Regions from separate parts of the Bacillus sp. 7894-2 genome, predicted to be linked through region 2. Evidence: riboswitches for the same ligand, from Rfam matches in the RefSeq annotation. Region 2 holds a riboswitch; the other holds the start of a gene.
What was found. A riboswitch is a leader RNA that binds a small molecule or an ion and turns the genes downstream of it on or off. The one in region 2 is predicted to bind thiamine pyrophosphate.
Positions count from the first base shown of each region.

Region 1: linked by a shared signal. The riboswitch ahead of thiT (energy-coupled thiamine transporter ThiT) and the one ahead of tenA (thiaminase II) in region 2 are both predicted to bind thiamine pyrophosphate.

Region 1 covers NZ_NPDG01000015.1:30,846-35,089, forward strand. Annotated here, with positions in the region: gene qoxB (cytochrome aa3 quinol oxidase subunit I) at 1-247, shown strand, start outside; gene qoxC (cytochrome aa3 quinol oxidase subunit III) at 237-842, shown strand; gene qoxD (cytochrome aa3 quinol oxidase subunit IV) at 843-1,148, shown strand; gene CHI10_RS03125 (hypothetical protein) at 1,222-1,461, opposite strand; gene CHI10_RS03130 (hypothetical protein) at 1,583-1,852, opposite strand; gene thiT (energy-coupled thiamine transporter ThiT) at 1,952-2,551, opposite strand; TPP riboswitch at 2,617-2,719, opposite strand; gene CHI10_RS03140 (AAA family ATPase) at 2,986-4,244, shown strand, end outside.
Region 2 covers NZ_NPDG01000123.1:22,703-26,946, forward strand. Annotated here, with positions in the region: gene CHI10_RS17510 (alpha-hydroxy-acid oxidizing protein) at 1-176, shown strand, start outside; gene CHI10_RS17515 (DUF302 domain-containing protein) at 280-663, shown strand; TPP riboswitch at 733-848, shown strand; gene thiW (energy coupling factor transporter S component ThiW) at 963-1,451, shown strand; TPP riboswitch at 1,611-1,712, shown strand; gene tenA (thiaminase II) at 1,773-2,462, shown strand; gene CHI10_RS17530 (DUF1287 domain-containing protein) at 2,583-3,260, opposite strand; gene CHI10_RS17535 (TIM barrel protein) at 3,393-4,226, shown strand.

The DNA of each region.
Region 1 (4,244 bases), on a different contig from region 2:
AGAAATTCATATGCCAAGCAACTCATGGGTACCGATTTATATGGGTGTTATCTTTGGCATCGCAGGCTTCTTCCTTGTGTTTGAATGGCACATCGCGGCAGCTGTTGCCGGAATTGGCATTTTTGCCGGATTGATTATCCGTTCATTCGATTACAATGAAGGCTTCCATGTTTCAAAAGAAGAGATTCATAGAATTGAAAATGCGTGGAGAAAAACAGAAGGAGAGGTGCACGATCATGTCAGCTAAAGTGGATACGACTCTGCCGCTTGAATATCAAACTGAGCAGGACCGCATGAATATTCTTGGCTTCTGGGTTTTCCTTGGCGCTGAAATCGTCCTGTTTGCCACTCTGTTCGGAGTATATGGAGTTTTATATGAACGCTTTGCAGGAGGGCCAACACATAAAGATATCTTTGTCATCAAGGATGTCATGATACAGACCGTGCTCCTTCTGACAAGCAGCTTTACAATGGGCATTGCCATTTTTGAAATGCGCCGGCATAACCTTAAAGGGCTAATCACCTGGCTGGTGATTACCCTGGCTCTTGGCGCAGGCTTCCTGTTCATGGAGATTAATGAATTTATTCATTATGCCCATGAAGGCGCAACGATGCAGACAAGCGCATTCCTTTCCAGCTTATTTGTTTTACTGGGAACACATGGAGCTCACGTAACTTTGGGAATTGGCTGGGCAACGATGGTTATCATCCAGCTTCTAAAAAGAGGCCTTACCCCTACTACTGCAAGGAAAACGTTTATTATCGGCCTTTACTGGCACTTCCTTGATGTAGTCTGGATCTTTATCTTCACATTTGTGTATCTGAAAGGACTGGTGGCTTAAATGGAGCATCATCAATCAAAAAGCTTCCCGATAAGCCATGTCATTGGATTTGTAGTTTCCCTTGTGCTGACATTTGCAGCAGCAGGAATTGCTTTGAAAACGAACCTTTCTTTTAAAGTGATCATGTGGATCATCGGCTCACTGGCTGTCGTTCAGGCAGGCATGCAGCTGTTCATGTTCATGCACTTAAGAGAAGGTGAAGACGGCAAGACGAACCTGGTCAATATGATTTATGCCGTATTTATGGTGATTGTTATTGTAGTCGGTTCTATTTGGGTGTTAACCTCTGGACATGCTTCACATTAGGATAGAAGCGCCTTGATCACGACGCTGGAGCTAGACAGTATAAAAAAACCGGTCTCCCCATTGGAGGCCGGTTTTATTTGTATTGTCTGATTCCCTTGCTTCCCTTTGTCATTTCTTCCATTACATTGATAAAAAATCCGAATCCGAAAAGCAGCATGGAAGAAACCATAATGCTTAAGCCGATGGATAATACATACTCGCCTGTGATGCCGCTTACAAAAAAGCTTGAAATAAAAACAATAAAACCTAAAATAATTCCTGCTGCTGTACTATTTCTGAAAAAATGCAATACGCGCTGCTGTTGAAGTGTCATATCCCCATCTCCTTTTATTTAATATTCTAACTATGTTCACAAATTTGTCAAACTTTTTGTCACAAAGTTGTCAAAATAATTTTTGCGTAAAAAAAAGCTCTGCAAGCTGCAAAGCGATTTTCTACTGATATAGCTTTTTAATGTTCTCCAAATCTTTCTTAAGACTGCATATTTCCTGCCGGGTCAGCATGAGCGGCATTTGATCGTAAAGTGTAATGATTTGCCCTCCCTCATCTTCTTCATGAAGGGACAGATAGTTATACAGAGTTTCACATTGATTTTTGTTGAGAACTGACTGGGTACTGAAGCTTTTTACTTTCTGGATTTCAAAGGCACTGGCTTCCACATCAAAAACACCTGTGATAATGTTTCCCTGCAATGTATTGGACAAAGTCTTCACTCCCCTTTTTGAGTAATATACCCATTTTTCAGGAGCAATTTCCCAATATATAAAAAAACCTCTTTGAAATACTTCAAAGAGGCATATATATCATGAAGCATTCTTGTGAGTTTGAAGACTTTCAACCGATTTTCGAATGATTAATCTCGGTGCCGATGAAATAATTAAGACAGCCACGATTGAGCAGAGAATGGCCGCTCCAAGCATGGTTGCGCCGTTTGCCAGGAAGGAAAAGAGGACCGGTGACATCCCTTCAGGTGCATAGCTTCCGAAGAAAAGCACACCTGCTATGAAATGCCAGAAATATCGGGCGAGGCTTCCGATAAATACCGCCACGACCACCCAGCCCAGCGCTTTCTTCTTATTGCCGGTGCGCAGCTGATTTTGGATAACGCGGTAAAACAAACCGGCAAATCCAATACAGGCAAATGCCACAAAATACTCGATAAATGCCTGAAGCGGAGTGGCAATCCAGGCATCCCCCATGGCAATCTGCAAAATCCCCCATAAGAGGCCTGCAATGAAGCTGACCTTAAAGCCCCACCTGAAAGCCAGAATGAAAATGGGAATCATCGCGGCAGATATGGAAATGGATGGCGACAGCTTGATGGATGGCAGAAAATCAAGAATGATAGCAAAGGCAGCAAAGAACGAAGCCTCTATCATTGCAATTAACCTTAATTTCTTCATAAAAAAATCCCCCTTTAGTCTCGTGACGATACCCCAAGGGAGAACAAGCAGGCAGAAAGTTATATCTGCCTATCATTCCACATTCCTGCGCTAGCATTAACTAACAGGTTCAAAGGGTCAGAACAGCGAACTGTTCACTCTCAGCGATATGCTCCCCTTGTGGCACGTTATTGAATTATCCGCTTTTAGTATATATGAAATGAGTAAGAGTGAAAAGTGGTCCCTGGTGAAAATTTTTTAAATATATCAAACAGGTACCTCCCTGCCTGTCACAATTTTTTCACAAATCAATAGCCTCTGAACGCTGTTGTAGCACACTTTCTAGCAGATAAAATTATTTTTCCATAATTTACAACGTTTAAAAAGTGTAAAACCCTGTATTTAACAATTTTAATTTCTTATAATGTAGATATGTTCAATGAGGAGGGAAATAGTTGAAATCACGTCTTAAGAAGCCTTCGACGATTATTTCTATTGCATTGGTAGTCACGGTGATTTTGGCTGCGGTTATTTGGACCGTACAAGCAGGAAAAAAGGATGTGACTGTCCCGTTCTCTTCTGTGGAAAAAATTATAGCTTCCCAGGATGGAAAGACTGTTGCAGTACAGGAATATAAAAATGGAAAACTTCTGATAACAGCTCCTGACGGAGAGTACATCTCCCATGTGCCTCCCAACAGTGAGATGGTTGATAAATTAGTAGAAACCTATAATATACAATATTCGTTCGCAAACACAGGACCTTTAACCCCCTGGATTCTGGGCGGTGTAGTCCTTTTGTTCATTGCCGTTGGAATTTACCTGTTTAAATCAGGAAAAGGCGGAATGGGCGCTACAAATACAATGAAGCAAAGTGTCTCGAAGCCTAAAGCCCTGCCTACTATTTCGCTTGAAGATGTTGGCGGGATCCAGGAAGAAATGAAAGAGGAAATCATGCAGACTCTATCCATTTTAAAAGAACCTGAGCGCTCTTTAAAAATGGGGATCAAGCCGCCGAAGGGAATTCTCTTATACGGACCTCCCGGAACGGGAAAAACCCTGCTGGCTCAGGCAATTGCCAAGGAGCTTGGAGCAACTTTCTTCTCAACAAGCGGTTCCGGGTTTAATGAATTATTCGTAGGTGTTGGTGCATCCCGTGTCAGAAACCTTTTCCAGAATGCCAGAAAGCATGCTCCTGCTGTCGTCTTCATTGACGAAGTAGATGCACTTGCAGGACGAAGAAAGCAGCATGGCGGAGAAGAAAGTGAAAAAACATTAACTGAACTGCTGGTCCAGCTTGACGGCGGACATTCCAATGATGGAATATTATTTATTGCCGCCACAAACCGGAAGGATATGCTCGACGAAGCATTCCTGCGTCCTGGACGAATTGACTTCTCTTTCAATGTCCCTCTTCCAGATACAAAGGGTCGGAGAGAGATCATCAATATCCATACGAGAAATAGATTGCTGGCTGAAGATGTTATGACAACTCTGGGCGATCTTGCAGAAAGCACTTCCGGATTTTCAGGCGCAGATCTTCATTCCCTTTTCGAAACGGCAAGCCGCAGAGCAGTCCGAAACGGCCAGGAAATTATTTCAAAAGAAGATTTGGATTACGCTCTGGACCGTACCATTTTGGGAACGACCACACGTGCATTGCAAGATGCCGGAACGAAGCAGCGGGTTGCAATCCATGAAGCAGGCCATGCCTT
Region 2 (4,244 bases):
CACTGGGAGCTGACGCCGTTTGTCTGGGGCGGCCGTATGTGTACGGCTTGGCCATTGGCGGGCAGGAAGGAGTTGAAAAAGTGCTTGCCAACTTTATAGAAGAAACAAAAGTGTCCCTCTCTCTTGCGGGGGTGGGGAGTTTAAAGGATATTGCTGGTCTGCGGTTAATTCGATAAAACTTTCTTAAAAAAATCCTGGGTTGTTGACAGTTGAGACTGTGTTTAATGGTATACCTGTAGGGGTACATAATTAATATGCCATACTAAAGGAGATGCAGTCATGTTCGATTACACAGCTGAAACCGAAAAATCAATTGAAGATGCGATATCCTCACTGGAAGGAAGTCTGAAGGACGAAAAGTTCGGAGTTCTATGGCAGTTTAATGTTCAGGAGAAGCTGCAGGAAAAAGGCTTGGAATATAACGAGGCATTCCATGTGTTAGAGGTATGTAATCCGAATGAAGCACATCGCGTTTTAACACAGAATAAAATGGCCGGCTACTTCCTGCCTTGTAAAATTGTCGTCTATGAAGACAAGGGCAAAACGAAAATTGGGATACCTAAGCCGACAAGTATGATTGAGCTAATCAATGACGAATCTGTTCAAATCTTCGCTGCAGAAATTGAAGAGCGCTTAATCCAGTGCATCAAAAAAAGTATATAATCTAAAAGAATGATGACAGTGCGGGAATAATTTGTTAAGCTTGAAACAGCTTATCAAATTAAATATCTATGTAACTACTAGGGGTGCCCCGAATGTGCGGGCTGAGAGGAAAGCGCTTATAGCTTTCCGACTCTTATGGACCTGATCTGGTTAATGCCAGCGGAGGGAAGTAGGATTTGACAGTATGTCGATTCATATACTTAAACCAAGCCGGGTCCTTTGTGGGGATCCGGCTTTTTTGTATACATACTTCTCATCCAGATAAGCAATCAGGCTGCCCTTTTAGAAAGGAGGTTTAGATGAACAGAACCCGATTGTTGACTACGATGGCACTATTTACGGCGATTGGGACACTGGGATCCCATTTGCTCTGGTTTCCATCAGGTATAGCCAAGGCCTATCCGATTCAGCATGCGGTAAATGTATTGGCAGCGGTGACTCTTGGACCCCTGCCGGCAGCTGCCGTTGCTTTTATGATTGCTTTGCTGCGTAATATGCTTGGATTCGGGACGCTGCTTGCGTTTCCGGGCGGAATGATCGGTGCGTTTTTGGCTGGTGTCCTTTATTTGAAATTCGGCCGGAAAATATGGGCTGCCGCTGGCGAGGTTTTGGGCACCGGTATAATCGGAGCATTGTTTGCTGTTCCGTACGCAAAATTTCTCATGGGCAGTGCAAATGGTGCATTCTTCTTTGTGCCGCCGTTTCTGGTCAGCAGCATTGCCGGTGCGGCAATAGGCTGGTTGGTGTTAGCGAAGGTTAAAGAGAAGAATTTGGTTCAGAATATGTGATGATTTTGGGCTGGAGAAGTAAGATAGGTTAGCAGAGTAAGGGAGAGCAGCATAACAATCAGGCTTTATGAGCGATTTTCAAAAGTTATGGGCGAAATCCAAAATTTATGAGAGAAAAACACCAAGTTAGAAAATCGGTAAAAAACAATTAGAATGTTAGAAAACTGCTAGGGGCGCTACGGCTGAGATAAGGAGCTTTTCCTTGGTCCCTTGGAACCTGATCTGGATAATGCCAGCGCAGGGAAGCAGTGAGGACCTCATTTTATATCCTCATGCTTTTTCCCCGGCAGCTTCTGTATTTAATTAAGGAGGCTATTTTTTATGACTTTTTCAGAAATTCTGCGCAAGGAAAATGAAGATTTATTTCAGCTGATATTTGAGCATCCATTTGTCCAGGGGATCGGGAGAGGGGATGTGCCGAAAGAGGCGCTTGCTCATTACATTAAAGCGGACTTTGAGTATTTGAATGCGTTCATGCATATTTATGGGATTGCGATTTCAAAGTCAGCTGAGCGTAAGGATATTGCATACTTTAACCAGCAAATAGAATTTGTATTGAACAGCGAAGTACACCCCCACCATAATTTTTGCCAGCAGATTGGGGTGGATTACGAAGCATTGCAGGGATATCCGCTTCCGCCGACAGCCGATCATTATGTAAAGCATATGATGTATCATGCCCACACAGGCGGCATGGGTGAAATCCTCGCTGCATTATTGCCTTGTCCATGGACATATTGGGAGATTGGGCTTGAGCTCATGAAGCAATATGTTCCAGATGAGAACCATCCGTTTTATCCGTGGATCTCTTTTTATGCAAATCTAAGGGTCGAAGCTGTGACCATGAATATGAGAAACCGTTTGGATGAGCTTGCTGAAGCGGCATCACCGGAGGAAAGGCAGCGAATGAAGGATGCTTTCCGAAAGAGCTGCCAGCTGGAGCTTGGTTTCTGGGAGATGGCTTATACCTGCGAAGAGTGGCCGGCGGGCAATCCGGCAGCAGTCAGATAAAAAAGCGTAAGCGGCTCGCTCACCCCCGACACCTTGAGGGGCAGGCTGCTTGCGCTAGAGAGTTATCGAAGTTCAAAATTTTATACTTTCTTATTTAATAAGAAAAATGCCTGCATCTGCTTATGGCAGTGCAGGCGTTTTTTCAAAATCCCATCTGTAGTGAGCGGTAATGGGAGTCTTAAAAGAAGATAGTTTTACTTCTGCTGCAAATGGGGTGGAGTTATGTATTACGTATGGAATGCCTTCTTTAGTCCGTTTGTCAGATATGAAAGCCACATGGTCGAATTTAGGAGAAAGGAAAACCACAATATCACCCGGCTGCCATTGCTGAAGGTTCTTAACATCTCCTGGAATCAGCTCTGTTGTTAATGACTTTGCGAACCGGCTAAAAAAGATATTCTGGTTTGGCACCCTTCTGAAATCAATGTTCGGATCAGGCTTGCCCTGGACTCTTGAATACAAGTCCGTATTTTCGGCGATATCCTGATCAATAAGATCCTTTATGGTTACATCAGCCCCCTGGAATCCTCTCCAAATCACGTCTGTACAGACACCTTCGTCATCGGGCGGATAGCCTCCCGCATAGTAGGCACTTTTATATGGCGTGCGCTGTTCTACTTCTTTTCTGGCTGTCAGGACCATATCAATCGGATCAGCAATGCCGTTCTGGTTTGAATCGGCCTGTGAGTAATCAGAGGGCACCTCCAGCTTCTTTGCAAAAGGATTTCCGAAATGAATGCCGATGGAATCCAGAATGATACCACTCCGAAAAAAAGAATGAATAATAACACTACTCAAATTATTGAAGTAAATACCTTTTTAACCATAAGTACACCTCACCTATTTTACTGAATAGACGGTATTATTTCCCAATAAGTTACATGAAGGTGTGATAAGATTGTTATAACCATTCATAAGAGAGGGGATATAATGGTTCATAAAATAGGGGTATCAGGAAGCGTCATTTTGTCAGACAGCAAGCTGTTTCATAAACTTTTTAAACGTTATTTGCCGCATATTGAGATAGGGGAATTTCAAGATGAGGAATCCTTTCAATGCTTTATTGAATTGCTGGGCAAAACAAACAAAAGCTTTGGTCTTCATTCGCCTCTTTTCCGGGGACAAAGCAAATACGATCTTCTGGAAAAGGTCAGTATGAATCCAGAGGAAGCCTGGATCCAGTTTGAGGAGGAAGTGGAAAGAATGTCCCGGCTTGGTGCTGAATACATATTGGTGCACTTTCCTTATTTTAAAAAGGAAGCAAGTGGGAATCCGGCAGAGATCATTGAGGAGGGACTCAAGAAACTCAGTGCTCTTCAGAAAAAATATGGGATTATGATCGTGTGTGAACCAAAATTAGGATTCAGGCAATCGCCAGCAGGAATCGATTATCTTGACAGTTTTCCTGTAGAGACATGGAAGAAATATGGCCTCAGCCTCTGTGTTGATATCGGAGATTATATATTAGCCACGGACGACAGGGCCATAAATTATATAGGAAAATGGGCCGAGTTTGTGAGAGTTGTTCATTTACATAATGTTGAATACCAGGGAGACAAATATATCTGGGTCCCTGTGCATCCATCTCATGAGAATGATGGCCGTCATCATAAAATAAAGAAACTGATGGATTTTCTGGCAAAGAAATGTGAGGATGTGTTTTTTGTCATGGAATATACACCACACACGAACCCTTCGGAAAAAATGGCAGAAGAAGGAGTTGAATGGGCAATAGAAGTCATTGAGGCCGGTTCTGTCAGGTAAGGGAGCAGGCCTCCCCAC